3 regions of the Streptomyces sp. NPDC058663 genome follow, and region 1 is predicted to be linked to each of the others. Evidence: riboswitches for the same ligand, from Rfam matches in the RefSeq annotation. Region 1 holds a riboswitch; each other region holds the start of a gene.
The links. Region 1 has a riboswitch for cyclic di-AMP ahead of ACFWVV_RS21005 (peptidoglycan DD-metalloendopeptidase family protein). Riboswitches for the same ligand answer to the same signal wherever they lie in the genome.

Region 1 (10,476 bases):
CGCTCAGGGCGACCACCACCGCGGGAAGCACGGCTGCGCGGAGCATCTGCGGACGTACGTGCGCCTCGGGAGCGGGCAGCACCGGGGGGCGCGCCCCCGGCCGGCCGTGCCGCCCGCCTTCGCGGCGGTCTGCTCGCGCGGAGGGTGCGCGAAGTTGAGACATCAGCGTCCTCGGTACGTGGGGCCCCAGGGATTCGGCGGGGCTGAGCCCTGTGGTCGAAGGACCCTGTTCCGCACCGTTTCCGGCCCGGATCAGGGCTGGGCTCAACTCGGGTGATGCGGGCCCCCGTTGATCACCGGGCACTCACAGTAGTCGGCAACATTCCATGAGTGAGGAGCAGTTGCCAAAGTTCCCCGTGCGGGGTCCCGCTCTGGTATGAGGCGTCGTACGGGGGTACGAAAACCGGCCGCCCCCGGGAGACCGGGAACGACCGAAACTGATGGAACTCTTTCACTTGCCGGGGCCCCGCCCGGAAACAGCAGCGTCCGCCACACATGAGTGCGAAGGGCTCATGTCGGGAGTTCGTCCGGTGCGCGGTCCCGGGCACGGCCGCGGGGCCGTGCCCGGGACCGCGGCCCGGGGCCGCTCAGTGCTCCCGCGCGAGGTCGAGCCGGACCTGGGCCCCGTGCAGTACGTCCGCCGGCGTCGTGGCCCCGCGCCAGTAACGTTTCACCGGCGCCGACACGCTGCGCCACCAGGGCCTCAGGGGCAGCTTCCCGGAGGGCTCGAAGGGCTGGCCCGGGCAGGGGAACGCCACTTCCTGCCCCGCGTCCCGCGCCGCGTCCCGCGTCCACTCGGCGGGCTCCGCCCACGGGTGCGGGGCGAGGTTGAAGGTGCCCCAGTGGATGGGGAGCAGGACGCCGTGCGGGCTGCCGCCCTGGAGGTCGAGGTGGGCGCGCAGGCCTTCCTCGGGCGTCATGTGGATGTCGGGCCAGTGCGGGCTGTACGCGCCGATCTGGATCATCGTGGCGTCGAACGGGCCGTGTGCGGCGCCGATGTCCCGGAACCCTTCGAAGTAGCCCGTGTCGCCGCTGTGGTAGATGCGGTGCTCGGGCCCCGCGACGGCCCAGGAGGCCCAGAGGGTGTGCTGCTGGTTGCGCAGGCCGCGCCCGCAGAAGTGCCGGGCGGGGGTCGCGGTGAGGGTGAGCCCGGCGACCTCGGTCGACTCGTTCCAGTCGAGCTCGCGGATGCGGTCCAGCGGGACGCCCCAGTGCTCCAGGTGCGCGCCGACGCCCAGGGGCACGGCGAAGAGCGTGCCCGTCCGGGCCAGGGCCTTGATGGTGGGCAGGTCGAGGTGGTCGTAGTGGTCGTGCGAGATGACGACGACGTCCACCTCGCCGAGCGAGGCGAGCGGCACGGGCACCGGGTGCAGGCGCTTGGGTCCTGCGAAGTCGAACGGGGAGCAGCGCTCGCCCCAGACCGGGTCGAAGAGCACCCGGCTGCCGTCGATCTCGGCGAGCACCGAGGAATGGCCCATCCAGGTGATGCGGAGGCCCGAGGCGGGTGGCCTCGCGGTGTCGGCGAGCGTGGTGGCATGCACCGGGACGGTGCCGGCGGGGGCGCGCAGGACGCGCTCCTCCTTGCGGAAGTACGTCGCCAGGAGTTCGCGGGTAGAACTGGAGCTGGGCCTGCTCCGGGTGCCCTCGGGGTTCTGGAAGACGCCGTCGGCGAAGTTCGGTGAGCGGCGGATGCGCTCCATCCGCTCACCCGCGGGGTCGGCTCCGAACGCGGCGGTCCGAAGCTCGCGCAGTCTTGTCCGCAACGGCTTCAGCGGGGAATCCGCACTGGTCACGGCACCTCCATGGGGTTCGGCTTCATTCCATTATGTGCACCCTGTGCTACGCCGCGGACACGGGCCCATGACCGGCAGCAGCACAGCTGCCGTCGTCGCGGGGACGGACGGCAGGGAGCCCCGGCCGTCCGCGGCGCATCGGGGTGACGCACCACGACAACGCGCCGGGGCCCTTGCGTATGCCCGTACGCGCACTTTCACGTGCGTCTGGGCGGCGCATTTCCGTCCTGCCCACCTGTCCGTCCAGGCCGTGCCGCCCGGTCGGTCCGGTCCGGTCCGTGCCGTGCCGTGCCGTGCCGGTGCCGGTCAGTCCAGTTCGTAGACCGCGGTCAGCGTGATCTCCTCCCTGACCTCTCCGGGAGCGACAGGCAGGGGCTTGTCTGCTGCCGCCCCGGGAGGCATCGGCAAGGGGCTGGGGCGCCCGCTGTCCGCTTCGGTGACCGAGACGAGCCGGCCCAGCGTGCGGCCACTGAGGGCGGCGTGCTGTTCGGCCTTGGCGCGGGCGTCGAGGTGGGCCGCCCTGCGGGCCTCGGCGCGCAGCGGGGTGGGGTCGGCCACGTCGAAGGCGATGGAGTGGATGCGCCCGGCGTCGCCGGCCGCGTCCGTGGCCGCCTGGACGACGGCCCCGGTGCGGTCCAGGTCGCGCACCTTGACCGAGAAGTTCTGCGCGGCCTGGTAGCCGACCAGCTTGGTGACGTTGTCCCGGTACTCGTGGACGGGGCTGAGCGAGAGGCTTTCGGTCCGGATGTCGCGGTCTGCGACGCCCTGCGCGCGGACGGCGTCGAGCATCGCCCCGGCCGCCTTCGTCTGTGCGGCGAGCGCGGCCTTCGTGGTGGGGGCGGTGGCCTCGGCTCCCATGCCGACGACCGCCAGGTCCGGTGCGGCGGAGGCCGCGCCGGTACCGGTGACGGTGATGGTGGAGGGGACCGGCCGGGCGGCCTGAACGACGGCGCCGGGTGCCACGCCGGGCAGCGCGGAGGCCGGAGGGGCCGCCGTCACCAGCAGACCACCGGCGAGGGCGGCCGCGGCGAGCGCCCGGGAGAGTACGGGCGGAGGTACGGACACGGGGGGTCCTTTCGAAGACCGGAGGCCCGAGGGGGGCGGCCGGGCGGGCTGTGGGCGGAGCGGGAACATCCCAGCAGTGCCCGCAGGCCGGCGGGCCGCGCCACTCCCGTCACCGGGCGGAATTCACCTGCCGGTATTCAGTTCGCGGACCAACCCCCGAGGGGCGGACCGGGCGCCCGCCCGGCACGCATACTGGGGCCCGTCGGGGGCCGGGGCACGGGAAAGGGGAGCACGGTGGCACAGCAGGGGCGGACCGGGGAGAACGGGCAGCGGGACGGCGGCGGTTACGACGTCCTGGTGGTGGGCGGCAGCGGGGTGGACACGGTGGTGCGGGTCGACGCGCTGCCGGTGCCGCTCGCGGACTCCGTCGGGGTGGCACCCGTCCGCGAGTGGCCGGGCCACACGGGCGGCAACGTGGCGCTGGGCTGCCGGGCGCTGGGGCTGGACGTGAAGTTCCTGGACGTCATCGGTGACGACTGGACCGGTGGCCAGGTACGGGAGCGGATGGCCAAGGGCGATGTCGACTTCGAGGCCCTGGTGTCGGCGGCGGGCACCCGGCGGGCCGTCAACCTGGTGGATCCGGCGGGCCGCCGGATGTCGTTCTACGACGCCCGTGACCCCGGGGACCTGCGGATGCCGCGCGACTTCTTCCTGCCGCACCTGCGCCGTGCCCGGCACGCCCATGTGTCGATCATGGGCTTCGCCCGGCATCTGCTGGACGACTTCGTGGAGTCCGGCGTTCCGTTCTCCACGGACCTGCACGACTGGGACGGCGTCGCCGAGCACCACCGGGCGTTCGCGCTCCGGGCCGACCTGGTGTTCCTGAGCGCGGCGGGCGCCGGGACCCGGATCGGCGAGGTGATGCGGGAGATTCTGCGCGAGGGCAGGGCCGGGGCCGTGGTGGCGACGGCGGGGGCGGGCGGCTCGTATCTGCTGACCCCTGACACGGGCAGCACGCCGCGCCATGTCCCGGCGACGGTCCCGCCCGCCCCGGTGGTGGACTCCAACGGTGCGGGCGACGCCTATGTCTCCGGCTTCCTGTACGGGCGGCTCGCCGGCCGGAGTCTGGAGGAGTGTGCCGCGCTCGGCGCGCGGGCCGGGGCCTACGCCTGCACCGTCGACGGGAACACGTCCCTCATCGGCGCCGCGGAGCTGTCCGGCTGACGGTTCCTCAGAGAGGCAGCAGGTCGGGCCGCTTGGCCGCCACGTGGTCGCCCGAGCTCTCGCCGCGCAGCCGCCTGCCGATCCACGGCACGAGGTGTTCGCGTGCCCACTGGATGTTGTCGCGGCGCGCCTCCAGGGTGCCGCGCGGGGGCAGCAGCGGCCAGGGCTCGTCCGGGTCGGCGGGGATCTCCAGGCCGAGGACCTGGGCGGCCCGCAGGGCGACCCGGGTGTGGCCCTCGGGCGAGAGGTGAAGCCGGTCGCCGTCCCAGGCGCGCCGGTCCTGCACGGACCTGAGCGACCACAGGTCCAGGACGGGGCAGTCGTACCTGTCGGCGATGGCCCGCACGTGCGCCGAGTAGGTGGCGACCTTGCCGCGCAGATGGCGCAGCACCGGGACGCCCCGGGTGTCGAAGCCGGTGGTCACCATGACCGTGCCGACGGCGGAGGTCAGGTCGGCGACGGCCCTCTCGAACCGCTCGGCCACGTCGTCGGGGTCGCTGCCAGGACGGATGATGTCGTTGCCGCCCGCACAGAAGCTGACCAGGTCGGGGGCGAGCTGCCGGGCCCTGGGGACCTGGTCGGCGACGATCTGGTCGAGAAGTTTGCCCCGTACGGCGAGATTTGCGTACCGGAAGGTGTGCTCGGGTACCCGGTCGTCCAGGAGGACGGCCAGTCGGTCGGCCCAGCCGAGGTACGCGCCGTCGGGCCCGGGGTCGCCGACCCCTTCGGTGAAGCTGTCCCCGATCGCCGCGTACGACCCGATGGTGCCTGCGCTGAATGAAATCGAATCGTCTGCCACGTCGACACATCCTCCACTTCCGCAAGTGACCTACGCCACCGTAGGGAGGGGGTGACGGAGGGTGAGATATGCCACCGGTCAAGATTCGTCCAAGCCCGGAATACGGGGGCGGGCTGCGGACGCGGCCCGCCCCCGTACCGGTGCCGGTACGGGGGCGGGCGGAAGAAGCGTGGCGCGGGCCCGTCCTCAGGCCGGGCGGGCCTCTGTCCGCGTCAGATCGAGACGCCGTTCCGTCGCAGGTAGTTCAGCGGGTCGACGTCCGAGCCGTAGCCGGGGCCGGTGCGGATCTCGAAGTGCAGGTGCGGCCCTGTGGAGTTTCCGGTGGATCCGGAGTAGCCGATCTGCTGGCCGCCGGAGACGCTCTGGCCGGAGCGGACGTTCAGGGCGGAGAGGTGGGCGTACTGCGAGTAGTGGCCGTCGTTGTGCCGGATGACGACCTCGTTTCCGTACGAACCGGACCAGCCGGCGGAGACGACGGTGCCCGGACCGACGGCCTTGACCGACGTGCCCGAGGAGGCGCGGAAGTCGACGCCGGTGTGGTAGCCGCTGGACCAGCTGCCACCGGAGGCGCGGTAGGGGGTGGAGACGCCGGAGGGCACGGGGGCGGTGAAGCCGGAGCTGGAGCCGGAGCTCGCCGACTGCGCGCGGGACTCGCTGCGCCGCTCGGTGCGCTGCTCGCGCTTCTCCGTACGCTGCTCGCGCTTCTCGGCCCGCTTTTCCGTGCGGACCTCGGTGCGCTCGGCCTTGCGCTCGGAGGCCTTGCGCTCGGCGGGTGCGGCCTGGGGCTTCGCGGCAGGGGCCGCCTTGGCGCCGGAGGCCTTGGCGCCTATGGAGAGCTTCATGCCGGGGTGGATGAGCGAGGGGTCGCCGCCGACGACCGACCGGTTGTCCTCGTAGAGCTTCTGCCAGCCGCCGCGGACCTGCTCGGCGGCGGCGATCTTCGACAGGTGGTCGCCCGAGACCACGGAGTACGTACGGGTGGCCGCGCGGGCGGTGTCCGTCGTGGGGGCCGCGGCGCGCTCGGCGGTCCGCTGCTGGGGAAGCTGGATCTTCGGGGCCTGCTGGGCCTCCGACGGGCCCGCGTGACCCGGTGCGACGGCCGGGGCCGAGGCGGGCTGCGCGGCCTGCGCCCCGGTGGCGCCGATCAGCGGCAGGGCCAGTGCGGCACCACCCGTACCGGCGGCGACGAAACCGCGGGTGAGCGTGGAACTGGACTTCGGGCGGCGGTGCTTACCCTTTGCAGGCATGACGATTTCCTCTCCGGCGCCTGCGAGGTGAGCTGTCGGGTTCGGGCTGGAGATGCCCGGTCGCGCTCTGTCGAGCGCGGCTTCACCCCTAGCCGTACCGGTCGACTCGCGTCTTCCGGTGCCGGCGTACTACCTGGGTCCCCCGCTCCTGCCACACGAAGAAATATGGGTGCGGATTCCGGGAGGTGGCAGGATTCGGCGGTCCACCCGGATTGACGGTGACCGTAAGCGAGTGCGGTCCGCCGGAACAAGCCGTTCCCTTCTTCTCCTTGCCGTGCGCACCTCTTCTTCACGATTTTCCGCCCGGGGCACCGGCGTCCCGCGGCCCGATTTCCGTACCTGGCCTGCCTTCTGACGCCTCGGCACCAGGAGGCCCCGCCGTGCCTATGATTCTGCTCACTCGGCTCTCCGTATCGCCCCCGCAAACGGCCGTAGAGGCGACAAACGCACCAAGTCGGTCACCGGGGCGGCTGTGTCTGACCCATGTCGTATCGTCGAAAACGCGCCCCCCGCCCGGCCACCGCCGGCCGGCGAACGACCCCAGAGGAGCACTCGTGACGCAGCAGGTGCCGCAGGTCCCCGCCCCTTCGACGTCCACCGATGCGGAGCCCGTGCTCGCGGGGGTGCGGAACTTCCGTGACGTGGGCGGTCTGCCCACCGCGGACGGGCGGCGGACGCGGTACGGGAGGCTGTTCCGCAGTGGCCACCTGGCGCACGCCACCGGGACCGACACCGAGTTCCTGCACTCCCTCGGTCTGCACACGATCTTCGACTTCCGCAATGCCGCGGACCAGAAGATGGAGGGCCCGGACGTCGAGCTCACCGGCGTGCGGAACCTGAACATCCCGCTCAGCGACCCGGCGGACGGAGCCGAGTTCTGGCGGATGGTGCGCGACGGGAACATAGAACAGCTCCGGGGCATCCTCGGCGACGGCAGGGCCGCGGACCGGATGACCGAGTCCTACCACCGGATGATCAAGGAGCGCACCGCCGAGCACAGCCGGGTGCTGCACGCGCTCGCCGAGGACAGTGTCCCCGCGCTGATGCACTGCGCCGCGGGCAAGGACCGGGCGGGCCTGTCGGTCGCGGTGACGCTGCTCGCGGTGGGCGTCGAGCGCGAGGCGATCACCGCCGACTACCTGAAGTCGAACGACCCGCACCGCCGCTACAGGGTGCACCGCAGCAGCAGCTCCCCGGAGGCGATGAACGACGAGGTGATGGCGCTGCTGGGCCCGCTCTTCGACGCCCGCGCCAGCTATCTCGACGCCGCCTTCGCCTCCATCGAGGAGACCTGGGGCGACACGGAGACGTACCTGACCCAGGGCCTGGGGCTCAGCGCCGCCACGCGCGAGGCACTGCGCGAGCGGCTGACCGTATAACGCCCTGGGTGCGGTCGCGGTCCCACTAACGCCCTGGGTGCGGTCGCGGTCCCGCCCCGGGGCCGGCCGGGCGTGGTCCCGGGCAGCCCCGGCCCGCCCGGCCCCCGGCCCGATCGGCCCGGCCCGGTCAGCCTTTGCCGCCGAGCGTGAAGAGCAGGTAGATGAAGGCCGCGAAGACGTGGCCGACGGCGACGTACAGGAACACCCTCAGGACGAGGCCGCGCGGCGCCCGGTCCTCCACGAAGCCGAGAACCGGGGAGCGGCCTGCTCCGTCGTTCCAGTCGGCCTTCCTGCTGTCGGACCCGCCGGAGGAGGCCATGTCGTCGGCCGCCCTGGCGATCGCGGCCATCGCGGCAGTCTGCGCTTCGGTGAGCTCCGCCATCTCATGACTCCTGGGGCAGGCAGAGACCGGCAGCGGTGCTCTGCATCAGCGTGTGGACGAAAAGCAGCTCGGCCCCGCCCGGGTTCACCGCGGTGATCCGGTGCGGGGTGAGCGAGTCGAAGTGGGCGCTGTCGCCCGCGTCCAGCAGATGGACACTCTCCCCCAGGACCAGCCGCAGCCGCCCTTCCAGGACGTACAGCCACTCCTCACCGGGATGGACCCGGACGAGGTCCTGCTGCGCGGCGTGCGGCACATGGACGCGCAGGGCCTGCATGGCCCGGCCTGAGCCGCCCGCCTGCCGGTAGGTCCAGCCGTCCGCCTCGCGCGCGCTCATCTCCCCGGCCCGCAGGACGGCGTCCCGCTCGCCGGTGCTCTCGCCGAGCACCTCGGAGACGGTCGTACCGTAGATACGGGCCAGCGCCAGCAGCATCGGCAGCGAGGGCTGCCGCTGTCCGGTCTCCAGCCGCGAGAGATGGGCGGGCGAGAGCCCTGCGCGGCGGGCGGCGGCCTCCAGCGTGAAACCGCTGCGGCGGCGGAGTTCCCGCAGGTGGGGGGCGACCGATGGCAGCTCCCCCGAGCCCTCGGCGGCCTCTTCGAGGCGTGGCGTCATACGTCCATTGGGCCAGAGGGGTTGCCTCTGAGGCAACTGACTTGCCCCAGAGGCAAAAACCCAAGGAGTGCGTCCCCTGCTACCGGTGGAGCACCGCCTGCTTGACCAGGGTCCTGCTGAAGTCCCACATCAGTCCCCCGCCGCTGTGCGCGTCGTCCATCACCGCGGTGAAGGCCGCCACGAAGCGGTCGACCTCCTTCTCCCCCACCGTCAGCGGTGGGATCAGCTTGATCACTTCGAGGTGGTCGCCGGAGACCTGGGTCAGGATTCGGTGCTTCTGCAGCAGCGGTACCACCACCATCTGTGCGAAGAGCCCCTTGCGCGCGGCCTGGAGCACGGTCCACCGACTGCGCAGCCCCAGCGACTGCGGCCGGCCGAACTCGATGCCGATCATGAGCCCACGCCCGCGCACGTCGTGCAGCAGCTCGTACTTCCCGACCAGCTCGCTCAGCCGCGCCCTGAGCAGGTCGCCGGTCCGCCGGGCGTTGGCGACGACGTCCTCGTCCTCCATCACGGAGAGCACGGCGAGCCCGGCGGCCATGGCCTGTGCGTTGGACCCGAAGCTGGCCGAGTGGACCAGCACCCGGTCCATCGATGAATACACCTTCTTGAAGATCCAGTCCTTGCCGAGCGTGGCGCCGACGGGAACGTAGCCGCCGGACAGGGCCTTCGCGACGCACACCAGGTCCGGCTCCACGCCGGCCTCGTGCTGGTAGGCGTAGAAGTCGCCGGTCCGCCCCAGGCCGGTCTGCACCTCGTCGGCGATCAGCAGTGCCTTGTGCCGGTGCAGGAGTTCCTGGGCGGCACGCAGGAACCCGGGCGGACTCGGGTGCACCCCCTTGCCCTGGATCGGCTCGACGACGAACGCGGCCACGTCACCGCGCGCCAGTTCCCGTTCCAGCGCGGCCAGATCGCCCAGTTCGATCGCGGTGTCGGGCAGCAGCGGGGCGAAGCCGTCACGGAACCCGCTCTCGCCGTTGACCGACAGGGAGCCGGTCGTCAGCCCGTGGAAGGCGTGCGCGCAGTACAGGACGCGGGGCTTCCCGGTGGCGTACCTGGCGAACTTGAGCGCGGTCTCCACCGCCTCCGTGCCGCTGTTGCCGAAGAACACCCGGTCCAGGTGCGGGCTGTGGGCCAGGAGCTTCTCGGCGAGGAGGCCGGGCAGCGGCTGGCAGTCGAAGCGGGTCAGGTCCGCGAGCGAGGCGTCGAGCACGTCGTGCAGCGCCTGGCGGACGACGGGGTGGTGGCGGCCGAGCCCCATCACCCCGAACCCGGCGAGCATGTCGAGGTAGTCGTTGCCCTCGGCGTCCCAGAAGTAGGCGCCCTCGGCCCTTTCGTACACCCGGTCGAAGCCGAGGGTGTGCAGCATCCGCGGCAGCTGGTGGTTGAGGTACCGCGTGTGCAGCTCGTACCGCTCCGCGCCGCGGGCGGCGAGCAGGCCGGCCAGGTCGAAGCCGCGGGCCGCCCCTGAGCCCCGGCCCGCGGCCCCTCCTCCGGGGGCCCGCTCCCCCACGGCCGGCTCTCCGGTGTCCACGACGTGCTCGGGCGCGTCCTCGGTCATCCCTGACCACTCTCCTTCCGAACGGCTCGGTTCGACCGGTAGGGGGCCAGTGCGGCCCCGATCCGCCCGGCGATCTCGACGGGTGTCAGCCCGATGTCGGCCAGTACCTCGCTCCGTTTGGCGTGCGCGAGGAACCGCTCCGGAATCCCGAACGTCCGCAGAGGCACGTCGACGGCGGCCTCGCGCAGTGCCTGCCCGACCGCGGAACCGACCCCGGCGGCGGTGGAGTTGTCCTCGACGACCGCGACCAGCGAGTGCAGGGCCGCGAGCGGCGGCAGCGCCGGGTCCACGGGCTTGACCCAGCGCGGGTCCACCACCGTGCACCGTACGCCCCGCTCCCCCAGCAGCGAGGCGGTCTGCAGACAGACGCCCGCGAAGGCCCCCACGGACACCAGGAGCACCTCGGGGTCCTCGTCGCGGTGCAGTACGTCGAGTCCGCCGACCCGCTCCAGGGCCGGGTACTCGGGGCCCACCGA
Region 2 (10,476 bases), on a different contig from region 1:
GGGCGGCGAGGTCCATCCGGTCCTCGCCGGTGAGCCGGCCCTGGAAGGTGCCGCCGCTCAGCGCGACCTTGGTGAGCGGGGTGTGCTGGAAGTCCGGGGACGACACCTGCGCGGTGTGCACGCCCGCCGCGTCCGCGAGCTGGAAGACCGTGGGGTGCGGCTGCCAGACGTGCGGCTCGCACCAGGGACGCCAACGCAGCTGGTTCATCAGCGCGTTGGTGTCCGGGTTGCGGACGGTGTAGCCGGCGAGGCCGTGGCCGCCGGGGGTGAGTCCGGTGCCCACCGAGGCGAGCGAGGTCGCCGTGGTGGAGGGGAAACCGGCCGTGAGGGGCCGGCCCGTGCCGCCCCGGGAGGTGCCCAGCAGGGAGTGCAGGTACGGGGCTTCGTCCGGGTGGGACTTGATCTGCTCCCAGCCGAGGCCGTCGATCAGGAACACGCAATTCCGGTCGGCGGGGGTCAGCTCGCCGATGGCGGCGTGCGTGCCGGGTACTTCCATGCCTGCGGCCAGGGTGGGCAGCAGGTCCGCGAGGGAACCCGAGCCGTACTCCGGGACCGGTGCGCTGTCGAGGGCGAGGGGGACGGGGTCCTGCCAGGCGGCGGGCAGCGCCATCAGCGGGCGGCGGAGCCGGTCGCGGCGGTCGCCTCGGACAGCGCCTGGGCGAAGACCAGGGTCTGCTTCACGGTGTCGGGGCCGTCGCCGGCCTCGCTGACGCGCAGGCTCAGGTCGTCGGCGGTGGAGTTGCCGGTGTAGCCGTGGTCGGCGTCGCAGTTGGGGTCGCCGCAGGCGGCGGGCTCCAGGTCGAGACGGGCGACGGCGCCCCAGCCGATGGTGAGGACGACCTCGCGCGGCAGCGTGCCCGGGACGTACTTCTCCGGGTTGGCGACCACCCGGCTGACCACCACCGAGGAGATCCGGCCCAGCTTCACGGACTCGGTGGAGGTGGTGGCGTAGGGCGTCGGGGAGCTGGTGTCGGCGTTCTGCTCGTCGGTGTGGCTGACGATGAAACGGGTGCCGGTGAGGACCAGGACGGTCACATGACGGCGGACCTCGTTCGAGTCGAACGTGGTCTCCTGATGCACGAGGTACGAAGAGACGGGCTCCGAGCCGACAGCGGCCTCCACCGCTTCGGCCACAAGAGCCGGGTAGTAGCCGCTGCGCTCGATCGCCGCGCGCAGCCCCTGGGTCGTCGTACCGGTCTTAGCCATGCCTTCCATCCTACGGGGCCCGGGAGCCCTGATGTCCCTTGAGCTACGGACGGCCCGTGCGGCTCAGTAGCTCGGCAGCCGGCGGGGCCCGAGGTCGTCCCGTACGGCGGGCGGCGCGAGGCGGACGGTGGCGCCGAGCACGGACAGCCCGTCGGGGGCCACGACCACGGGTTCCAGGGCGACGCCGACCACCTCGGGGTGGTCGTCGACCAGCCGCGAGACCCGGAGCAGCAGTTCCTCCAGGGAGCGGGTGTCCACCGGGGCCGAGCCGCGCCAGCCGAACAGCAGCGGGGCGGTCCTGATCGACCTGATCAGCTCGGCGGCGTCCCGGTCGGTGGCCGGTACCAGCCGGTGCGCCACGTCCCCGAGCAGCTCGGACGCGGCTCCGGCAAGACCGAACGACAGCACCGCCCCGGCCGCCGGGTCGATGCTGGCCCGTACGACCGTGTCGACGCCGCGCGGCGCCATTGCCTGGACGACGAGCGACAGCTCCTCGGGTTTGCCGAGCGCGTCGGTCAGCTCGGCGTACGCCCGGCGCAGGTCGTCCTCGTCGGCGAGGTCCAGCCGTACGCCGCCCAGGTCGGGGCGGTGGCGCAGGTGCGGGGCCGTGGTCTTGAGCGCGACGGGGTAGCCGAGCCGGCCGGCTGCGGCCACGGCCGCGTCGGGGCCTGGTGCGGGCAGTGCGTCGCGCACGGCGATCCCGTACCGCCCGAGCAGCTCGCGGGCGGCGTCCGCCTTGAGCGGCAGGCCGCGCGGGTCTCCGTCGGCGGTCAGCAGCGCGTCGATCTGCGCGGCCGCCCCTGCCTCGTCGATGTCGTCGTACTCGGGCACCTTCCCCGGCTCGGCGGCCTCCCGCCGCCACCGGGCGTAGCGGACCGCCTCGGCGAGCGCCCGCACGGCCCGCTCGGCAGCCGGATAAGCCGGAATCCGCCGCAGCCCCCCACCGGACCCCCCGCCCACCCCGCGTACCTCTGCCGCCGCCCTGTGGGCAGACGCCACCCCTTCCCCCGCCGCCGCCCTGTGGGCGATCGGGCCGCCCTGAGGGGCGGAACGGGTGGGCACAGGGCGGCCCCCCGGCGGAGCCGCACCCTGCACCACCGCCCCACCCCGGCCCGCCTCGTCCCGGTCCGCTCCACCCCGGCCCATCCCGGCCCGGTCCGCCCCGGCCCGGTCCGCCGCACCCCGCCCCGCTTCCGCTCCCGCTCCCGCACCCCTCCCCGGCCCCGTACTCGCCGCCACCGCCAGCGCCTGAGCCAGCTCCCCCATCTCCACGTGCACCACCGCCACCGGCTTCTCCGCCGTCGCCGCCGCCTCGTGCAGCGCCGCGGCCAGGACCTCCCCGTCCCCCGACTCGGTGGTCCCGTTGTCCCCCACCCACGGAATGGCGGTGACCACCACCGCGTCGCACCCGGGGTCCGCCAGCGCGGCGGCCAGCGCCTCCCTGAAGTCGGCGGGCGTGGCGGCCGTGGTCAGATCGCGCGGCGGCAGCGGACGCAGCCCTTCCGCGAGGCAGGCGTCGTACGTGAGCAGCCCGAGGGACTCGGAGTTGCCGAGGATCGCGGTGCGCGGGCCGCGCGGCAGGGGCTGGTCGGTCAGCATCAGCCCGGCGTCGACGAGTTCGGTGACGGTGTCGACACGGATCACTCCGGCCTGCCGGAACAGCGCCGAGACCGTGGCGTCGGGGATGCGCGCCGCGGGCACCGCGTGCCCCGGCGGGGTGCTCCCGCTGTGCCGTGCGCCCTTGACGACCACGATCGGCTTCGCCGCGGCGGTGCGGCGGGCCAGCCGGGTGAACTTCCGCGGGTTGCCGATGGATTCGAGGTAGAGGAGGACGGTGTCGGTGTCCGGGTCCTCGTAGCAGTACTGCAGGAAGTCGTTCCCGGACACGTCCGCGCGGTTTCCGGCCGAGATGAAGGCCGAGACGCCCGCGCCGCGCCGGTGCAGCCCGGACAGCAGCGCGATGCCGATCGCTCCGGACTGCGCGAAGAGCCCGATCCGGCCGCGCGTCGGCAGTTGCGGCGCAAGTGAGGCGTTGAGGCGTACGAGATCGGAGGTGTTGATGATGCCGAAGGCGTTCGGGCCGATGATCCGCATCCCGTACGAGCGGGCCCTGCGGACCAACTCCCGCTGCCGCTCGCGCCCTTCACCGCCGCTCTCGGCGTACCCGGCGGCCAGGACGATCAGCCCGCGCACCCCGCTCTCGCCGCAGTCGGTGACGGCCTCGGGAACCTTCTCCGCCGGTACGACGAGGACGGCCAGGTCCACCGCCTCGCCGATCTCCGCGACGGACCGGTACGCAGGTGCCCCGTCCAGCTCGGTCACGTCCGGCGGCAGGGCCGCGTTCACCGCGTACGTGCGCCCGGTGAATCCGGCGGCGAGCAGGTTGCGCAGGACCGTGCGGCCCACGCCTCCGCTCGCCCGGCCCGCGCCGACCACGGCCACCGAGCCGGGCGTCAGCAGCCGCTGCACGGAGCGCATTTCGGCCCGGTGCTCGCGGGCGCGCTGCACGGCCAGGGAGCGGTCGGTGGGCTCCAGGTCGAATTCGAGGCGCACCACCCCGTCCTCGAAGGAGCGCTGCTGCTGATAGCCGGCGTCCGTGAACACCTTGATCATCTTGGAGTTGGCGGGCAGCACCTCGGCGACGAAGCGCCGGATGCCCCGTTCGCGGGCCACCGCCCCGATGTGTTCGAGGAGGGCCGAGGCCACACCGCGCCCCTGGTGGGCGTCCTGCACGAGGAAGGCGACCTCGGCCTGGTCGGCGCCGGGCCCGGAGGCGGGCATTCCGTCGGCGTCGATGCGGTCGTAACGGACGGTCGCGATGAACTCTCCGCCGACGGTGACCGCGAGGCCGACCCGGTCGATGTAGTCGTGGTGCGTGAAGCGGCGCACGTCCTTGGCGGAGAGCCGCGGGTAGGGCGCGAAGAAGCGGTAGTACTTCGACTCGTCGGAGACCTGCTCGTAGAAGCTGACCAGCCGCTCGGCGTCCTCGGTGGTGATGGGCCTGATGCGCGCGGTCCCGCCGTCGCGCAGCACCACGTCTGCTTCCCAGTGGTCCGGGTACACGAACTCCGGGGCCCCGGGGCCCGCGTCCTGCTTCGCCTGATCCGCATCGTCCGCAGCCATGCCCATGGAGGCAGCCTACGACTCGCGGGGCCGGAGAGTGCGGGGCAGTCTGGTCCTGTTCCGGGTGGAGCGGCGCGGTCGGCAGTACTCCGCACCGGGGCTTCCGGCAGGACGTGCGGCGGGATCTTCGCCGAGGCTTCCGCCGGGCAGAGCAGCCCGCACCACATGAGAGACTGGTCTAGACAACCAAGCATGAACACGAAGGGCTACACCATGGTTGAGCGCCGCGTCACCGTCGGCTGGGCCGAGGGCCTGCACGCCCGCCCCGCCTCCATCTTCGTCCGCGCCGTCACGGCCACCGGCGTCCCCGTCACCATCGCCAAGGCGGGCGGCAACCCGGTCAACGCCGCTTCGATGCTGGCGCTGCTGGGCCTGGGCGCGCAGGGCGGCGAGGAGATCGTGCTGGGGTCCGAGTCCGCCGACGCGGACGCCGCCCTGGACCGCCTCGCGAAGCTGGTCGCCGAGGGCCTGGACGAACTCCCCGAGACCGTCTGACCCCCGCGGCCTCCAGAAGGCCGCGCCCGTACGGGCGAATCTCCGCGGCAGCCGCGGTTCCCAGCACCGGGAGCCGCGGCTTCCGCGTGCCCGGCCCCGTATACCGCGCTCGTATACGGGGCCGGTGGGTACGGCCAGGGGCAGGCGGGGACGGTCCGGGGCGCAACCGGTCCGGGGCCGGTACGTACAGCCCGGGGCCGGTACGTACAGCCCGGACCGGTACCTACAGCCCGGACCGGTACCTACAGCCCGGACCGGTACCTACAGCCCGGGACCGGCAAGGCCCGCGTCAGCTCCTGCCGCCCGCCAGGTCCGCGGCGGCCCGCACGGTCCTCAGGCGGTACGCCGACACCGCCTGCTCCACGTGCCGAGCGGTCAGCGCCCTGGCCCGGTCCGCGTCCCGCCGCGCCACCGCGTCCACGATCGCCCCGCGCTCGGCCCACGTCTCGGCGGGCCTGGCCGGGCTCTCGGCGACGTACATCCACGCGATCTTGTGCCCCAGCTGGGTGAGCAGAGTGATGAGCCCGGGGCTGGCGGAGGCCTGGGCGAGCGTCTCGTGGAACCAGCTGCCGAGCGCCGTGAGGTCCTCGCCCTCGGGCCGCCGGGCCCGCTCCCGGCCCAGCCTGACCAGCCCGCCCAACACCCTCAGGTGCGGCTCGGTACGCCGGACGGCCGCACGCGCCGCCCCCAGCGGCACCAGCATCACCCGCAGCTCCAGCAGGTCGGCGGCCTCCTGCGCGGTCGGCTCGGCGACGCAGGCGCCCATGTGCCTGCGGGTGGTGACGAAGCCTTCGGCCTGCAGCGTGCGCAGCGCCTCCCGGACCGGGACGCGCGAGACGCCGTACCGGCGGGCCAGCACCTCCTCGGTGAGCCGGCTGCCGCGGGGCAGAACGCCGGAGACGATGTCGTCCCGGATCGCCGTACACACCGAACGCGCGGGAACGCGCATGCCCGAACCTCCGTCTGCCCACCGGCATCTGCTGTCCGCTCCATGACAACACCGGGGAATTACGGCAGGAATTCGGGAGATCACCGGCAGGTTAAACAGCTGCGCCCCGGCTCGCGGGGAGCCGGGGCGCAGCGGGAGGAGCGGGCGGAGCGGGCGGAGCGGGCGGGTCAGACGCTGACGCCGTGGCCGCGCAGGTAGGCGACCGGGTCGATGTCCGAGCCGTACTCGGGGGAGGTGCGGGCCTCGAAGTGCAGGTGCGGTCCCGAGGAGTTGCCGGTGGACCCGGAGAGGCCTATCTGCTGGCCGGGGGTGACGGACTGGCCGACGGAGACGCCGATCGAGGAGAGGTGGCCGTACTGGGTGTACGAGCCGTCGTTCATCCTGATCACGACGTTGTTGCCGTAGGCGCCGCCCCAGCCGGCCTCGACGACGGTGCCCGCGCCCACGGCGACGACGGAGCTGCCGGAGGAGGCGTGGAAGTCGACGCCGGAGTGGCTGCCGGAGGACCACATGGCACCGCCGGTCTGGTAGCCGGTGGAGACGTACGAACCGGCGACCGGCAGCTGGAAGGTGTTGAGGCGCTTGCGCTCGGCCTCACGGGCGGCGCGCTCGCGCTCCTCCCGCTCCTTCTTGATCTTCGCCTCGGCCTTGCGCTTGGCCTCCGCCTTGCGGGCCTCGGCGGCCTTCCGCTCGGCCTCGGCCTTCTCGAAGGCCTCCAGCTGCGCGGCGGCCTGGGCCTCGACCTTCTCGGAGAGGGTCTGCGGCACCGAGTCCATGACGACGGTGCGGATGGCGCCGGTGTCCTCGGCGGCCAGGTCCTGCTCGGCGGCGAGGGCCTGCGGGGCCAGCGTCCCGATGACGCCGGTCGTGGTGAGGGCGGCGACTCCGGCGATGTTCGCGCTCCTGCGCGACAGCACGGAGGGGCGACGGTGCTTCCCGGCGGCACGGGTGAACGCCATGAAGTGGCTGTTTCCTTTCCTTCCTTCTCGCCTACCGGGTTAGCTGACGGGTTCGGAGCAGGAAGGTCTCCTACGGACCCCACCGGCCCGTGAAGGGCAATGGCGTCCGATTCACCCCAGGGACTTCATATGGGTCCCCGGCTCCCCAGGCTCGCGCCTGACGGGGACTCGGCGATGGCTGCCCGGTGCCGCGGTTTGCGGCGCACTCTGGCGGGCAGCCGGACCGACGCTAAGCGGGCTCTCTTTCAATCTCCAAACACAGACGGGATTTTGTAACGCAGCCCACACGGCAGACACGCCACCTCCCCAACAAAGCGGACATACAGGAAGACCCCGGCGACTTATCTGCCGCCAGGGTCCTCCTTGTCCTGCTTTGCGAGGCCGTGCCGGATGACCTTTGATCGGTCACCCGCACGGCATCCACCACGTGCCCCGGCGCGGTCTCCCGGGGCCGCGGCCCCGGTACACACCGTCAGCCGGTGACGACCGTGACCTCGCCGATGCCGAGCGCACGGACCGGCTCGGCGATCCGGGAGGCGTCGCCCACCAGTACGGTGACCAGCTTGTCCACCGGGAAGGCGTTCACCACGGCCGCGGTGGCTTCCACCGTGCCGGTCTGCGCGAGCTGGGCGTAGAACCGGGCCTGGAAGTCGTCGGGCAGGTGCTGCTCGACCTGGTCGGCCAGCGTGCCCGCGACGGCCGACGCCGTCTCGTACTTGAGCGGGGCGACGCCCACCAGGTTCTGCACGGCGACGTCGCGCTCGGCGTCGGTGAGACCCTCGGCCGCCAGCTTGCGCAGGACCTTCCAGAGGTCGTCCAGTGCGGGTCCCGTCGACTCGGTGTCCACGGAACCGCTGATGGCCAGCATGGCGGCGCCGCTGCCGTCGGCGGCGGACCGCAGCACCTGGCCGAAGGCGCGTACGCCGTAGGTGTAGCCCTTCTCCTCGCGCAGGACACGGTCCAGGCGGGAGGTGAGGGTGCCGCCCAGGCAGTACGTACCGAGGACCTGGGCGGGCCACAGACGGTCGTGCCGGTCGGCGCCGATGCGGCCGATCAGCAGCTGCGTCTGCACGGCGCCCGGACGGTCCACGACGACGACCCGTGCGGTGTCGTCGGCCGTGATGGGCGTCATCGGGCGCGGCTCCGCGGTGTTGCCCGTCCACTGGCCCAGGGTGTCGGCCAGGACGGCGTCCAGGTCGGTGCCCGTCAGGTCGCCGACGACGACCGCGGTGGCGGTGGCCGGACGGACGTGTGCCTCGTAGAAGGCGCGCACGGCGGCGGAGTCGACGTTCTTGACCGTCTTCTCGGTGCCCTGACGGGGGCGCGACATCCGCAGGGCTGCCGGGAAGAGCTCCTTGGAGAGCTGCTTGGCGGCCCGCCGGGACGGGTTCGCCGCCTCGTGCGGGATCTCGTCGAGCCGGTTGCGCACCAACCGCTCGATCTCGCCGTCCGAGAAGGCGGGGGCGCGCAGGGCGTCGGCGAACAGGCCGAGCGCCTTGGGCAGCCGGGAGACCGGCACCTCCAGGGACACGCGCACGCCCGGGTGATCGGCGAACGCGTCGAAGGTGGCGCCGCAGCGCTCCAGCTCGGCCGCGAACTCCTCGGCGGTGTGCTTGTCGGTGCCTTCGGTGAAGGCGCGCGACATGATCGTGGCCACCCCGTCCAGGCCCTCCGGCTCGGCCTCCAGCGGCGCGGCGAGGAAGACCTCGACGGCCACCAGCTGCTGGCCGGGGCGGTGGCTGCGGAGCACGGTCAGACCGTTGGGCAGGGCGCCGCGCTCGGGGGCCGGGAAGGCCCACGGCGTCGCGAGGCCAGCCTGCGGCTGCGGGTGGAACTGCATTTCGCTGGTCACGGCTGCGGTCTCCGTCACTTGTCCGCCCCTTCCTGCGTGTCGTGCGGTACGTCGGCGGCGGCGAGCGGTTCGTACACCAGGACCGCCCGGTTGTCGGGGCGCAGGCGTGCCTCGGCGACGGCCCTGACCTCCTCCGCGGTGATCTCCAGCACGCGGGAGACGGCGCTCAGGGCGAGCTGCGGGTCGCCGAACAGTACGGCGTACCGGCAGAGTTCGTCGGCGCGGCCGGCCACCGTGCCGAGCCGGTCCAGCCACTCGCGCTCCAGCTGGGCCTGGGCCCGCTCCATCTCCTCGGCCGTCGGGCCCTCGGCGGCGAACCGCGCGAGCTCCTCGTCGACGGCCGCCTCGATCTGCGGGACCTCGACGCCGCCGGACGTCTTGACGTCCAGCCAGCCCAGCGAGGGGGCGCCGGACAGCCGCAGCAGGCCGAAGCCGGCCGCCACCGCCGTCTGGTCCCGGCGGACCAGCCGGTTGTGCAGCCGGGAGGACTCCCCGCCGCCGAGTACGGTCAGCGCCAGGTCGGCGGCGTCCGCCTCGCGGGTGCCGTCGCTGGGCAGCCGGTAGGCGGCCATCAGCGCACGCGCCGGGACCTCCTCCTCGACGACCTCGCGCAGTTCGGCGCCGATCACGTCGGGCAGCGAGCCGTCGCGCGGCGGCTGCTTGCCGTCGTGCGAGGGGATCGAGCCGAAGTACTTCTCGATCCAGGCGAGGGTCGCCTCGGGGTCGATGTCGCCGACGACCGACAGCACCGCGTTGTTGGGCGCGTAGTACGTGCGGAAGAACGCGCGGGCGTCCTCCAGCGTGGCCGCGTCCAGGTCGGCCATGGAGCCGATCGGGGTGTGGTGGTAGGGGTGGCCCTCGGGGTACATCAGGGCGGTGAGCTTCTCGAACGCGGTGCCGTAGGGCACGTTGTCGTACCGCTGGCGGCGCTCGTTCTTGACGACGTCGCGCTGGTTCTCCATGGACTCGTCGTCGAGCGCGGTGAGCAGCGAGCCCATCCGGTCGGCTTCCAGCCACAGCGCCAGCTCAAGCTGGTGCGCGGGCATCGTCTCGAAGTAGTTGGTGCGCTCGAAGCTGGTGGTGCCGTTGAGCGAACCGCCGGCGCCCTGCACCAGCTCGAAGTGCCCGTTGCCGTGCACCTGGGCGGAGCCCTGGAACATCAGGTGCTCGAAGAGGTGGGCCAGGCCGGTACGGCCCTTGACCTCGTGGCGCGAGCCGACGTCGTACCAGAGGCAGACCGCGGCGACCGGGGTCAGGTGGTCCTCGGAGAGGATCACCCGCAGACCGTTCGCAAGCCGGTGCTCGGTCGCTGTCAGGCCGCCGGAGCCGGCCTGCGCTGTGGCCGTGTGACCCATGGGCATGTACGTCCCTTCGATCGCGTATGAGACAAGTCCTGCAATTAAGTCCTGCCACTGTATGCAAGCGCAGTGACAGTCCGCGAAGTTCCCGTTGCGTGCACTCTTCTCGGGGATGCGCCAAATACCGCTACGGACGGGTCGAGGTCGGCGTTGTCGGTGCGGCGGTCCACAATGGTCCGCGTCAGCACCACCGTTTGCTGATCACCCGCCCGCCGAACCGCCGCCCGTTGAACAGTGAGAAGGAGCCGCAGCCGCGATGGCCCGCCGCAGCACGAAGACCCCGCAGCCTGACGAGGCGTTCGAGGAGAAGATCCTCGACGTCGACGTCGTCGACGAGATGCAGGGCTCCTTCCTCGAGTACGCCTACTCGGTGATCTACTCGCGCGCCCTGCCGGACGCCCGGGACGGACTGAAGCCGGTGCACCGTCGCATCGTCTACCAGATGAACGAGATGGGCCTGCGCCCCGACCGGGGGTACGTGAAGTGCGCCCGTGTGGTCGGCGAGGTGATGGGAAAGCTGCACCCGCACGGCGA
Region 3 (8,686 bases), on a different contig from region 1:
ACCCCATCAGCAATGTGACCTTCGCGTGATCTCCACTGCATCAACTTGTGACTGGTGTTCGAGTACGGCTACGTTCACGGGCGACTCGGCAGTGATGGCAGGAAGCCGAGTTGTCGTCAGCTGAAAGGCAACCACATGCGTTCCGGGAACGGTCGGCACCGTCGTCCGCGTCAGGCTCCCGCTCTTATCGTCGCGGCCGGGGTGACCGGGTCCGCGCTCGCGATTCCGCTCCTCGGGGCGACCAGCGCCGGAGCAGCCGAAGCGGGGACCTGGGACCGGGTCGCCGAATGCGAGAGCGGCGGCATGTGGAGTGCCGACCTGGGCAACGGGTACTACGGCGGGCTCCAGTTCTCGCAGGAGAAGTGGGACCGGTACGGCGGTGCCGCGTATGCGCCGCGCCCCGACCTGGCCAGCCGTGCCCAGCAGATCAAGGTGGCCGACAAGATGCTCGCGGCCGAGGGGCCGAAGGCGTGGCCCAGCTGCGCAGTCATCTCCGGGCTCGCCCCGGGCGGCGCGGACGGTTCCGGTTCCGCTTCCGGTGGAGGTGCGGCTTCCGGCGGTGTGGACGCCGCCGACCCCGATACGGGTTCCAGCACGCCGGCCACTCCGCCGGCCGGCTCCGTGCGGCCCGACACGCCCGGCTCGGTGACGGACCGGGACCTGCCGGCGGCCGGACAGGAGCCGAGCACGCCGGCCGGCTCCGCCGAGCCTTCCGCCTCGGGCGCCACGGCCGGCCCCGTCCAGCCGTCCCCGGACAGCAGCGTGGAGCCGAGTACGGGCCCGGGCACCGTCCCGGGTGCGGACACGGGTACGGCTCCCGGTGACGACACGTCCGCCCTGCCGGACGCCGGGCAGAGCTCCCCCGGTGCGCAGACCCCCGGCTCCGCCGGCTCCGAGGGCGGCGGCAAGCACCGCGGTACGCCCGCCCCGGAGAACTCCCTTCCGGGCGCCGACGTTTCGGTGGAGCCCGGTGCGGGCCGGTCCGCCGACCCGTCCGCCGGGTCCGCCCTGCCGCCCGCGACGGACGAACGGGACTCCAGCCGGCACGCCTCGCGCGGGGGCGGCAAGTCCCCTGCCGTGCCCGCCGCGGACGACACGTACACCGTGCGTCCCGGAGACAACCTCTCGCACATCGCCGACGCCGCGAAGCTGCCCGGCGGGTGGCCCGCGCTCTACGAGGCCAACAAGACCGCGCTCGGCGACGACCCGGACCTCATCCGCCCTGGCCAGCACCTCGAACTGGGCGACGAATAACCCGGAAGCCTCCACAAAACACGGGTAGTTCGAGGGTGAATGTCCGGTTCTGTGCGAGTGAGACATGAGTCTCTTCACACCAACTGGCGTGTCCCACCAGGGAGCTCCTGCCGTGCCCCTTCTGACCTGCGTAAACAAGGGTTGAGGGAGGGCAAGGAGGGGTGAGATGTCCCCGATGTGCCTCTTTGAACATCGGGGGCTCCTGTGTTTACGGTCGTCCTCGCTCGCCACCGGTGAGCACCGGAGCCCGTCACGCCGAATCCTGCCGGCGGGCCCCGGGAGCATTCGTCGCGCAAGCGCCGTAGGCAGGAGCGGGGGACCCAAGGTAAGTGCCGGGCCCGGACGTTGAGAGACGTCGGGGAACGGCTTGGGGTGAAGACGCCGAACGGAACGCAGCCTCAGGGCAGCGGGCCGGGAAAGCGGCCGGGCAGACTCACAGCCCGAACCCGACAGCTCACCTCGAAGGCGTCGGTGAGGAGATATCCATGTCGCTTTTCAGCAAGGGCAAGCACCGCCGTCCGTCCAAGGCCACCCGTGTCGCCGCTTACGCCGGCGTCGCCGGTGTCGCGGTCGCCGCCCCGCTGATGGGGGCCACCTCGGCCTCCGCCGCCTCCGTCGACACCTGGGACGCCGTCGCCCAGTGCGAGTCCGGCGGCAACTGGTCCATCAACACGGGCAACGGCTACTACGGCGGTCTGCAGTTCTCGCAGTCCTCCTGGGCCGCCGCGGGCGGTACCCAGTACGCCGCGCGCGCCGACCAGGCCTCCAAGGGCCAGCAGATCGCCACCGCCGAGCGGCTGCTCGACATGCAGGGCCCGGGTGCCTGGGCCTGCGCCGGTGCCGGCGGTCTGAGCAACGACGGTGTCGACCCGGGCGTCAGCACCGGTTCGCAGTCCGCCCCCAAGAAGCAGAAGCAGGAGCGCTCCGAGGCTCCCGCCGCTTCCCGCAGCGAGACCCGCCAGGCGCCGAAGGCCCAGGCTCCGGCCGCGCCGAAGAAGGCCGTCCCGGTGAAGAAGGGTGACGGCGAGTACAAGGTGAAGTCCGGCGACACCCTCGCCAAGATCGCCGAGGCGCACAAGGTCAAGGGCGGCTGGCAGCACATTCTCGACCTGAATGAGGAAGTCGTCTCCGACGCCGACCTCATCTTCCCCGGTCAGCAGCTCCACCTGCGCTGACCCCCGTGGGGGCGGTGGTCCACCCCCGCCACCCCCATGCCGGGACCCCGGCCTGGCGCGACTTCCCCCCAGTACGCGCCGGGCCGGGGTCTTTTTCATGCGGGCCGCAGCCGAGCCCCTTTCATACACAAGATGAACGCAGTGGTCACCCACGGTGAGAGCCGCTAGGCTCTTCGTCCTGTATTACGGGCATTCGGGCATCTTTTCGTCCCACGGGACGGTCGATCGGCTGGCCGATCGTCCTGCTCCGGTTAGGCTCTTGTCGCAAGGCCGAAAGCGACCCTGCACTGCGCGCCCCCCGGGGCGCCTCTTTAAGCGTCACATCCCATAAGGAGATGCTCGTGCCGTCCATCGACGTCGTCGTAGCCCGGGAAATCCTGGACTCCCGAGGCAACCCCACGGTCGAGGTCGAGGTCGGCCTCGACGACGGCAGCACGGGTCGTGCTGCTGTTCCGTCCGGCGCCTCCACCGGTGCCTTCGAAGCCGTCGAGCTTCGTGACGGAGACCCCAACCGCTACATGGGCAAGGGTGTCGAGAAGGCCGTCCTCGCCGTCATCGAGCAGATCGGCCCGGAGCTCGTCGGCTACGACGCGACCGAGCAGCGCCTGATCGACCAGGCGATGTTCGACCTCGACGCCACCGAGAACAAGGGCTCGCTCGGCGCCAACGCCATCCTGGGCGTCTCCCTCGCCGTCGCGCACGCCGCCTCCGAGGCCAGCGACCTGCCGCTGTTCCGCTACCTCGGCGGTCCCAACGCGCACCTGCTGCCCGTCCCGATGATGAACATCCTCAACGGTGGGTCGCACGCCGACTCCAACGTCGACATTCAGGAGTTCATGATCGCTCCGATCGGCGCGGAGTCCTTCTCCGAGGCCCTTCGCTGGGGCGCCGAGGTCTACCACACCCTCAAGAAGGTGCTGAAGACCAAGGGCCTGTCCACCGGCCTGGGCGACGAGGGCGGCTTCGCCCCGAACCTGGAGTCCAACCGCGCCGCGCTCGACCTCATCATCGAGGCCATCACGCAGGCCGGTTACGTCCCCGGCGAGCAGATCGCGCTCGCGCTCGACGTCGCCGCGTCCGAGTTCTACAAGGACGGCAAGTACGAGTTCGAGGGCCAGTCCCGCTCGGCAGCCGAGATGACCGAGTACTACGAGGAGCTCGTCTCCGCGTACCCGCTGGTCTCCATCGAGGACCCGCTGTACGAGGACGACTGGGCCGGCTGGAAGGTCATCACCGACAAGCTGGGCTCCAAGGTCCAGATCGTCGGCGACGACCTCTTCGTCACCAACCCGGAGCGCCTGGCCCGCGGCATCGAAGAGGGCTCGGCCAACGCCCTGCTCGTCAAGGTCAACCAGATCGGCTCGCTGACCGAGACGCTGGACGCCGTCGAGCTCGCCCAGCGCAACGGCTTCAAGTGCATGATGAGCCACCGCTCCGGCGAGACCGAGGACGTCACCATCGCCGACCTCGCGGTCGCGGTGAACTGCGGCCAGATCAAGACCGGCGCCCCGGCCCGCTCGGACCGCGTCGCCAAGTACAACCAGCTGCTGCGCATCGAGGAGATCCTCGACGACGCCGCGGTGTACGCCGGCCGCTCGGCGTTCCCCCGGTTTCGCTCTGCGAACCAGTAGGCACAGCAAGGGCTGAAGAGGCTCCCGGTAGCTCCGTAGCTCCGTAGCTCCGTAGCTCCGTAGCTCCGTAGCCCCGCTCCGGTAGCTCCGGTTGCCCCGGCTGGCACGCCAGTCGTCCCTACGTCCCCGGCCACGGTCCCGTACCGTGTCCGGGGACGTAGGCGCGTGACGGGGAGGCGGCGGAAGTGGCAGGCAAGGACCGGTTCTCCACGACGACCAGGCTCCGGCTGCTCGGCGAGCAGACCGCGGCCCGGGTCTACCGCTCCCAGACCCGCCGCCAGGCCCGCCGCTCGCGGCTCACCGGCCGGGCGGCGCTGCTGGTGCTCGTGTTGTGCACGCTGGTGGTGGCCCTGGCGTACCCGATACGGCAGTACGTGTCGCAGCGCACCGAGATCAGCGACCAGGAGCAGGCCAGGAACGAGGCCGCGCGCCGGGTCGAGCAGCTGCGCGACGCCAAGGCGAGGCTCCAGGACGACGCGTACATCGTGCGGCTCTCCCGGGAGCACCTGCACTACGTGAAGCCGGGCGAGACCGGTTTCACCGTGTACGACCCCGAAGCCGGCGGAGCCACCCGCCGCCCCGGCCAGGACGAGGCCGCCGAGCAGCCCTGGTACTCGAACCTCTGGGGCGGCGTCGACGAGGCCGACCGCCAGGAGCCGTAGCCGACCGCCAGGAACCGCAGCCCGCCAGGAGCCGTAGTGGCCCCGCCCGCCCGGCCGAACCCCCGTAGAACCTTGCAGACCCACGACAGAAGGCACGCATGAACACCCCGCCCCCGACCACGCCGCGCACCGAGCCCACCGAGCAGGACATCGAGGCGTTCCGGCTCCAGCTGGGCCGCCCGCCGCGCGGGCTGCGCGCGATCGCGCACCGCTGCCCCTGCGGCAACCCCGATGTGGTCGAGACGGCCCCGCGGCTGGAGGACGGCACGCCGTTCCCCACGCTCTACTACATGACCTGTCCCCGGGCGACGGGCGCGATCGGCACTCTGGAGGGCTCCGGCCTGATGAAGGAGATGCAGGCGCGGCTGGCGGACGACCAGGAGCTGGCCGACACCTACCGGGCGGCGCACGAGGACTATCTGAAGCGGCGCGACGAGATCGAGGAGCTGGTGGGCTTCCCGAGCGCCGGCGGGATGCCCGACCGGGTGAAGTGCCTGCACGTGCTGGTCGGTCACTCGCTGGTCGCGGGCCCCGGGGTGAACCCGTTCGGGGACGAGGCGCTCGCACTGCTGCCCGAGTGGTGGGCCAAGGGGCCGTGCGTGACGCCGTGCGCCGAGGACGCGCAGCCCCGGACCGTGCCGGAGGACGCCCGGTGACCCGGGTCGCCGCCATCGACTGCGGTACGAACTCCATCCGCCTGCTGGTTGCCGACGCGGACCCGGCCACCGGCGAACTGGTCGACCTGGACCGGCGGATGACGGTCGTCCGGCTCGGCCAGGGCGTGGACAGGACCGGCCGGCTCGCCCCCGAGGCGCTGGAGCGCACCTTCGCGGCCTGCCGCGAGTACGCGCAGATCATCAAGTCCCTCGGAGCGGAGAAGGTCCGCTTCGTGGCGACCTCCGCGTCCCGGGACGCGGAGAACCGCGACGAGTTCGTCAGCGGTGTGCTGGACATCCTGGGCGTCGAGCCCGAGGTGATCTCCGGCGACCAGGAGGCCGAGTTCTCCTTCACCGGTGCCACCAAGGAGCTGGCGGGCAGCGGCCGCGACTACCTCGTGGTCGACATCGGCGGCGGCTCGACGGAGATCGTGGCCGGCGGTGAGTCCGTGGAGGCCGCGCGCTCCGTCGACATCGGCTGCGTACGGCTGACCGAGCGGCACCAGCCGTCCGCGCCTGCCTCGCCGTACGAGGTGGCCGCGATCCGCGCCGACATCGAGGCGGCGCTCGACCTGGCCGGGCAGAGCGTCCCGCTGGCCGGGGGCGGGCGCACGCTGGTCGGGCTGGCCGGGTCGGTGACCACCGTCGCCGCCATCGCGCTCGGGCTGGGCGAGTACGACAGCGCCGCCATCCACCACTCCCGTATCCCGTACGCGAAGGTCCGGGAGATCACCGAGTCGCTGCTCGCCGCCACCCATGAGGAGAAGGCGGCGATCCCCTCCATGCACCCGGGCCGGGTGGACGTCATCGTCAGCGGGGCGCTCATCCTGCTGGCCCTCATGGAGCGGGTCGGGGCCTCGGAAGTGGTGGTCTCCGAACACGACATTCTGGACGGCATCGGATGGTCGGTGGCCTGAGCCGGGCCGCGTGAAAGACCGCGCGCCACGAACTTCGTGAAGTTCTTCACAAGGAAAAGGGGCCCGATGGGCCCCTTTTTCACGTCGTCGTGACCCGCGGTGCACCCGGGCGGTCCCAGGGCGTGCATACCGGACGGTTCCGGGCGCGTGCCTGGAGTAGGGGAGAGATAAGTGGTCCAGTGGGCGCCGGAGGTCATCGGGCCTGCTGGGAAGGGGTTTTCAACGCATCCGGCAGGGTGCTGGTTCCCCTTCGGAACATGACCCCGGTCACGCGGGTCGCGGAGTGTAGCAGAAGGGTCGGAAGACCTTGTGAAGGGGCTCACGAGGTACCCCCCGGGACGGGGTGGATACTCGATTGCATGAGCACCACGGAGCGTCCCAGGATCCTCGTAGTAGGCGGTGGGTACGTAGGCCTGTACGCGGCACGACGCATTCTCAAGAAGATGCGTTATGCGGAAGCGACCGTCACGGTCGTCGACCCGCGCTCGTACATGACCTACCAGCCCTTCCTGCCCGAAGCCGCCGCCGGCAACATCTCGCCGAGGCACGTCGTCGTACCACTGCGACGCGTCCTTCCCAAGGCCGAGGTGCTCACCGGTCGGGTCACCACCATCGATCAGGACCGCAAGGTCGCCACGATCTCGCCGCTCGTCGGCGAGGCCTACGAGCTGCCCTTCGACTACCTGGTCATCGCCATGGGCGCGGTCTCGCGCACCTTCCCGATCCCGGGCCTCGCCGAGCAGGGCATCGGCATGAAGGGCGTCGAAGAGGCCATCGGTCTGCGCAACCACGTCATCGAGCAGCTCGACAAGGCGGACTCCACGACCGACGAAGAGGTCCGCCGCAAGGCGCTGACCTTCGTCTTCGTCGGCGGTGGCTTCGCCGGTGCCGAGACCATCGGCGAGGTCGAGGACATGGCCCGCGACGCGGCCAAGCAGTACAGCAACGTCAGCCGCGACGACATGCGCTTCCTGCTCGTCGACGTCGCCGACAAGATCCTCCCCGAGGTCGGGCCCAAGCTGGGCGAGTACGGCAGGAAGCACCTGGAGTCCCGCGGCGTCGAGGTCTACCTCAAGACCGGCATGGACTCCTGCGTCGACGGCCACGTCAAGCTGAACAACGGCGTCGAGGTCGACTCCCACACCATCGTGTGGACCGCCGGCGTCAAGCCGAACCCCGCGCTCTCCCGCTTCGGTCTGCCGCTCGGCCCGCGCGGCCACGTCGACACCCAGGCCACCCTCCAGGTGCAGGGCAGCGACTACATCTGGGCCGCCGGCGACAACGCCCAGGTCCCGGACCTGGTCGGCCGCAAGAACGGCAACCCGAACGCCTGGTGCCCGCCGAACGCCCAGCACGCGCTGCGCCAGGCCAAGGTCCTCGGCGACAACGTGGTCTCCGGCATGCGGGGCTTCCCGCAGAAGGAGTACAGCCACGCGAACAAGGGCGCGGTGGCGGGTCTCGGCCTGCACAAGGGCGTCGCGATGATCGTCATGGGCAAGATGAAGATCAAGCTCAAGGGCCGTCTCGCCTGGTACGCCCACCGCGGCTACCACGGCATGGCGATGCCGACGTTCAACCGCAAGATCCGCGTGCTGGCCGACTGGACGCTGGGGATGTTCCTCAAGCGCGAGGTCGTCTCGCTCGGCGCCATCGAGAGCCCCCGCGAGGAGTTCTACGAGGCGGCCAAGCCGGCCCCCGCGCCGGTCGACGCGGTGAAGATCCCGGCAGCCGCCGAACCGCGGAAGACCGAGGCCAAGGCTTCCTGACGCCTCACCCGCAAACCCGGACAGCAGTCCGGGCAGCAGCCTCCCGAAGGGGCCGCCCGCCATCCGTGGTGCGGGCGGCCCCTTCGGCGTTCCCGCGCATCGTGGTGCGGGCGGCCCCTTCGGCGTTCCGCCTCCGTGGTGCGGGCGGCCCTTTCGCGTTCCGCCGCAGAGGTATCTGTGCGCGCCACGCGTTTTGCCCGCCCGTTGCCGGACTCCGGGATGCGGCGGCCGTCCACCGGTGTTATCCGGGAGGTACGCCGACGTCGTACGTCCCGCGGACGACGGCGGCGCCGATACGCCGAAGTGACACGGAGGTGCGCACCATGGCCGATGCCGCGCAGAGGCTGACCACCCTTGCCGAGGAACTCCTCTCCACCCCCCTCCCGGTCCGCATCCGCGCCTGGGACGGCAGCGAAGCCGGCCCGCCCGGCGCCCCGGTACTGGCCGTGCGCGACCGCAGGGCGCTGCGGCGCCTGCTGTGGAAGCCCGGCGAACTCGGTCTCGCCCGCGCCTGGGTGGCCGGTGAGCTCGACATCGAGGGGGACTTGTACGAGGCCCTGGATCTGATCGGCCAACTGCTGTGGGAGCGCGAGGACGAACCGGGCAAGCGCGTGCACCCGGCCCG

Region 2: linked by a shared signal. The riboswitch ahead of ACFWVV_RS00945 (M23 family metallopeptidase) and the one ahead of ACFWVV_RS21005 (peptidoglycan DD-metalloendopeptidase family protein) in region 1 are both predicted to bind cyclic di-AMP.
Region 3: linked by a shared signal. The riboswitch ahead of ACFWVV_RS01345 (transglycosylase family protein) and the one ahead of ACFWVV_RS21005 (peptidoglycan DD-metalloendopeptidase family protein) in region 1 are both predicted to bind cyclic di-AMP.

What each region holds. Positions count from the first base shown of each region.
Region 1 covers NZ_JBHXRV010000027.1:106,550-117,025, forward strand. The annotation lists gene ACFWVV_RS20980 (ATP-binding protein) at 1-163, opposite strand, end outside; gene ACFWVV_RS20985 (MBL fold metallo-hydrolase) at 588-1,793, opposite strand; gene ACFWVV_RS20990 (SIMPL domain-containing protein) at 2,100-2,858, opposite strand; gene ACFWVV_RS20995 (carbohydrate kinase family protein) at 3,153-4,022, shown strand; gene ACFWVV_RS21000 (SGNH/GDSL hydrolase family protein) at 4,030-4,821, opposite strand; gene ACFWVV_RS21005 (peptidoglycan DD-metalloendopeptidase family protein) at 5,034-6,068, opposite strand; cyclic di-AMP (ydaO/yuaA leader) riboswitch at 6,073-6,279, opposite strand; gene ACFWVV_RS21010 (tyrosine-protein phosphatase) at 6,623-7,447, shown strand; gene ACFWVV_RS21015 (DUF6126 family protein) at 7,575-7,829, opposite strand; gene ACFWVV_RS21020 (helix-turn-helix domain-containing protein) at 7,831-8,439, opposite strand; gene ACFWVV_RS21025 (aspartate aminotransferase family protein) at 8,519-10,000, opposite strand; gene dxs (1-deoxy-D-xylulose-5-phosphate synthase) at 9,997-10,476, opposite strand, start outside.
Region 2 covers NZ_JBHXRV010000001.1:229,316-239,791, forward strand. The annotation lists gene ACFWVV_RS00920 (alkaline phosphatase family protein) at 1-610, opposite strand, end outside; gene ACFWVV_RS00925 (DUF5998 family protein) at 610-1,206, opposite strand; gene ACFWVV_RS00930 (GNAT family N-acetyltransferase) at 1,270-4,335, opposite strand; gene ACFWVV_RS00935 (HPr family phosphocarrier protein) at 4,543-4,824, shown strand; gene ACFWVV_RS00940 (GntR family transcriptional regulator) at 5,114-5,773, opposite strand; gene ACFWVV_RS00945 (M23 family metallopeptidase) at 5,941-6,732, opposite strand; cyclic di-AMP (ydaO/yuaA leader) riboswitch at 6,746-6,916, opposite strand; gene ACFWVV_RS00950 (M16 family metallopeptidase) at 7,205-8,572, opposite strand; gene ACFWVV_RS00955 (M16 family metallopeptidase) at 8,599-9,939, opposite strand; gene ACFWVV_RS00960 (DNA topoisomerase (ATP-hydrolyzing) subunit A) at 10,199-10,476, shown strand, end outside.
Region 3 covers NZ_JBHXRV010000002.1:1,066-9,751, reverse strand. The annotation lists gene ACFWVV_RS01350 (transglycosylase family protein) at 202-1,254, shown strand; cyclic di-AMP (ydaO/yuaA leader) riboswitch at 1,581-1,737, shown strand; gene ACFWVV_RS01345 (transglycosylase family protein) at 1,740-2,429, shown strand; gene eno (phosphopyruvate hydratase) at 2,765-4,060, shown strand; gene ACFWVV_RS01335 (septum formation initiator family protein) at 4,246-4,722, shown strand; gene ACFWVV_RS01330 (DUF501 domain-containing protein) at 4,821-5,378, shown strand; gene ACFWVV_RS01325 (exopolyphosphatase) at 5,375-6,295, shown strand; gene ACFWVV_RS01320 (NAD(P)/FAD-dependent oxidoreductase) at 6,655-8,061, shown strand; gene ACFWVV_RS01315 (class I SAM-dependent methyltransferase) at 8,385-8,686, shown strand, end outside.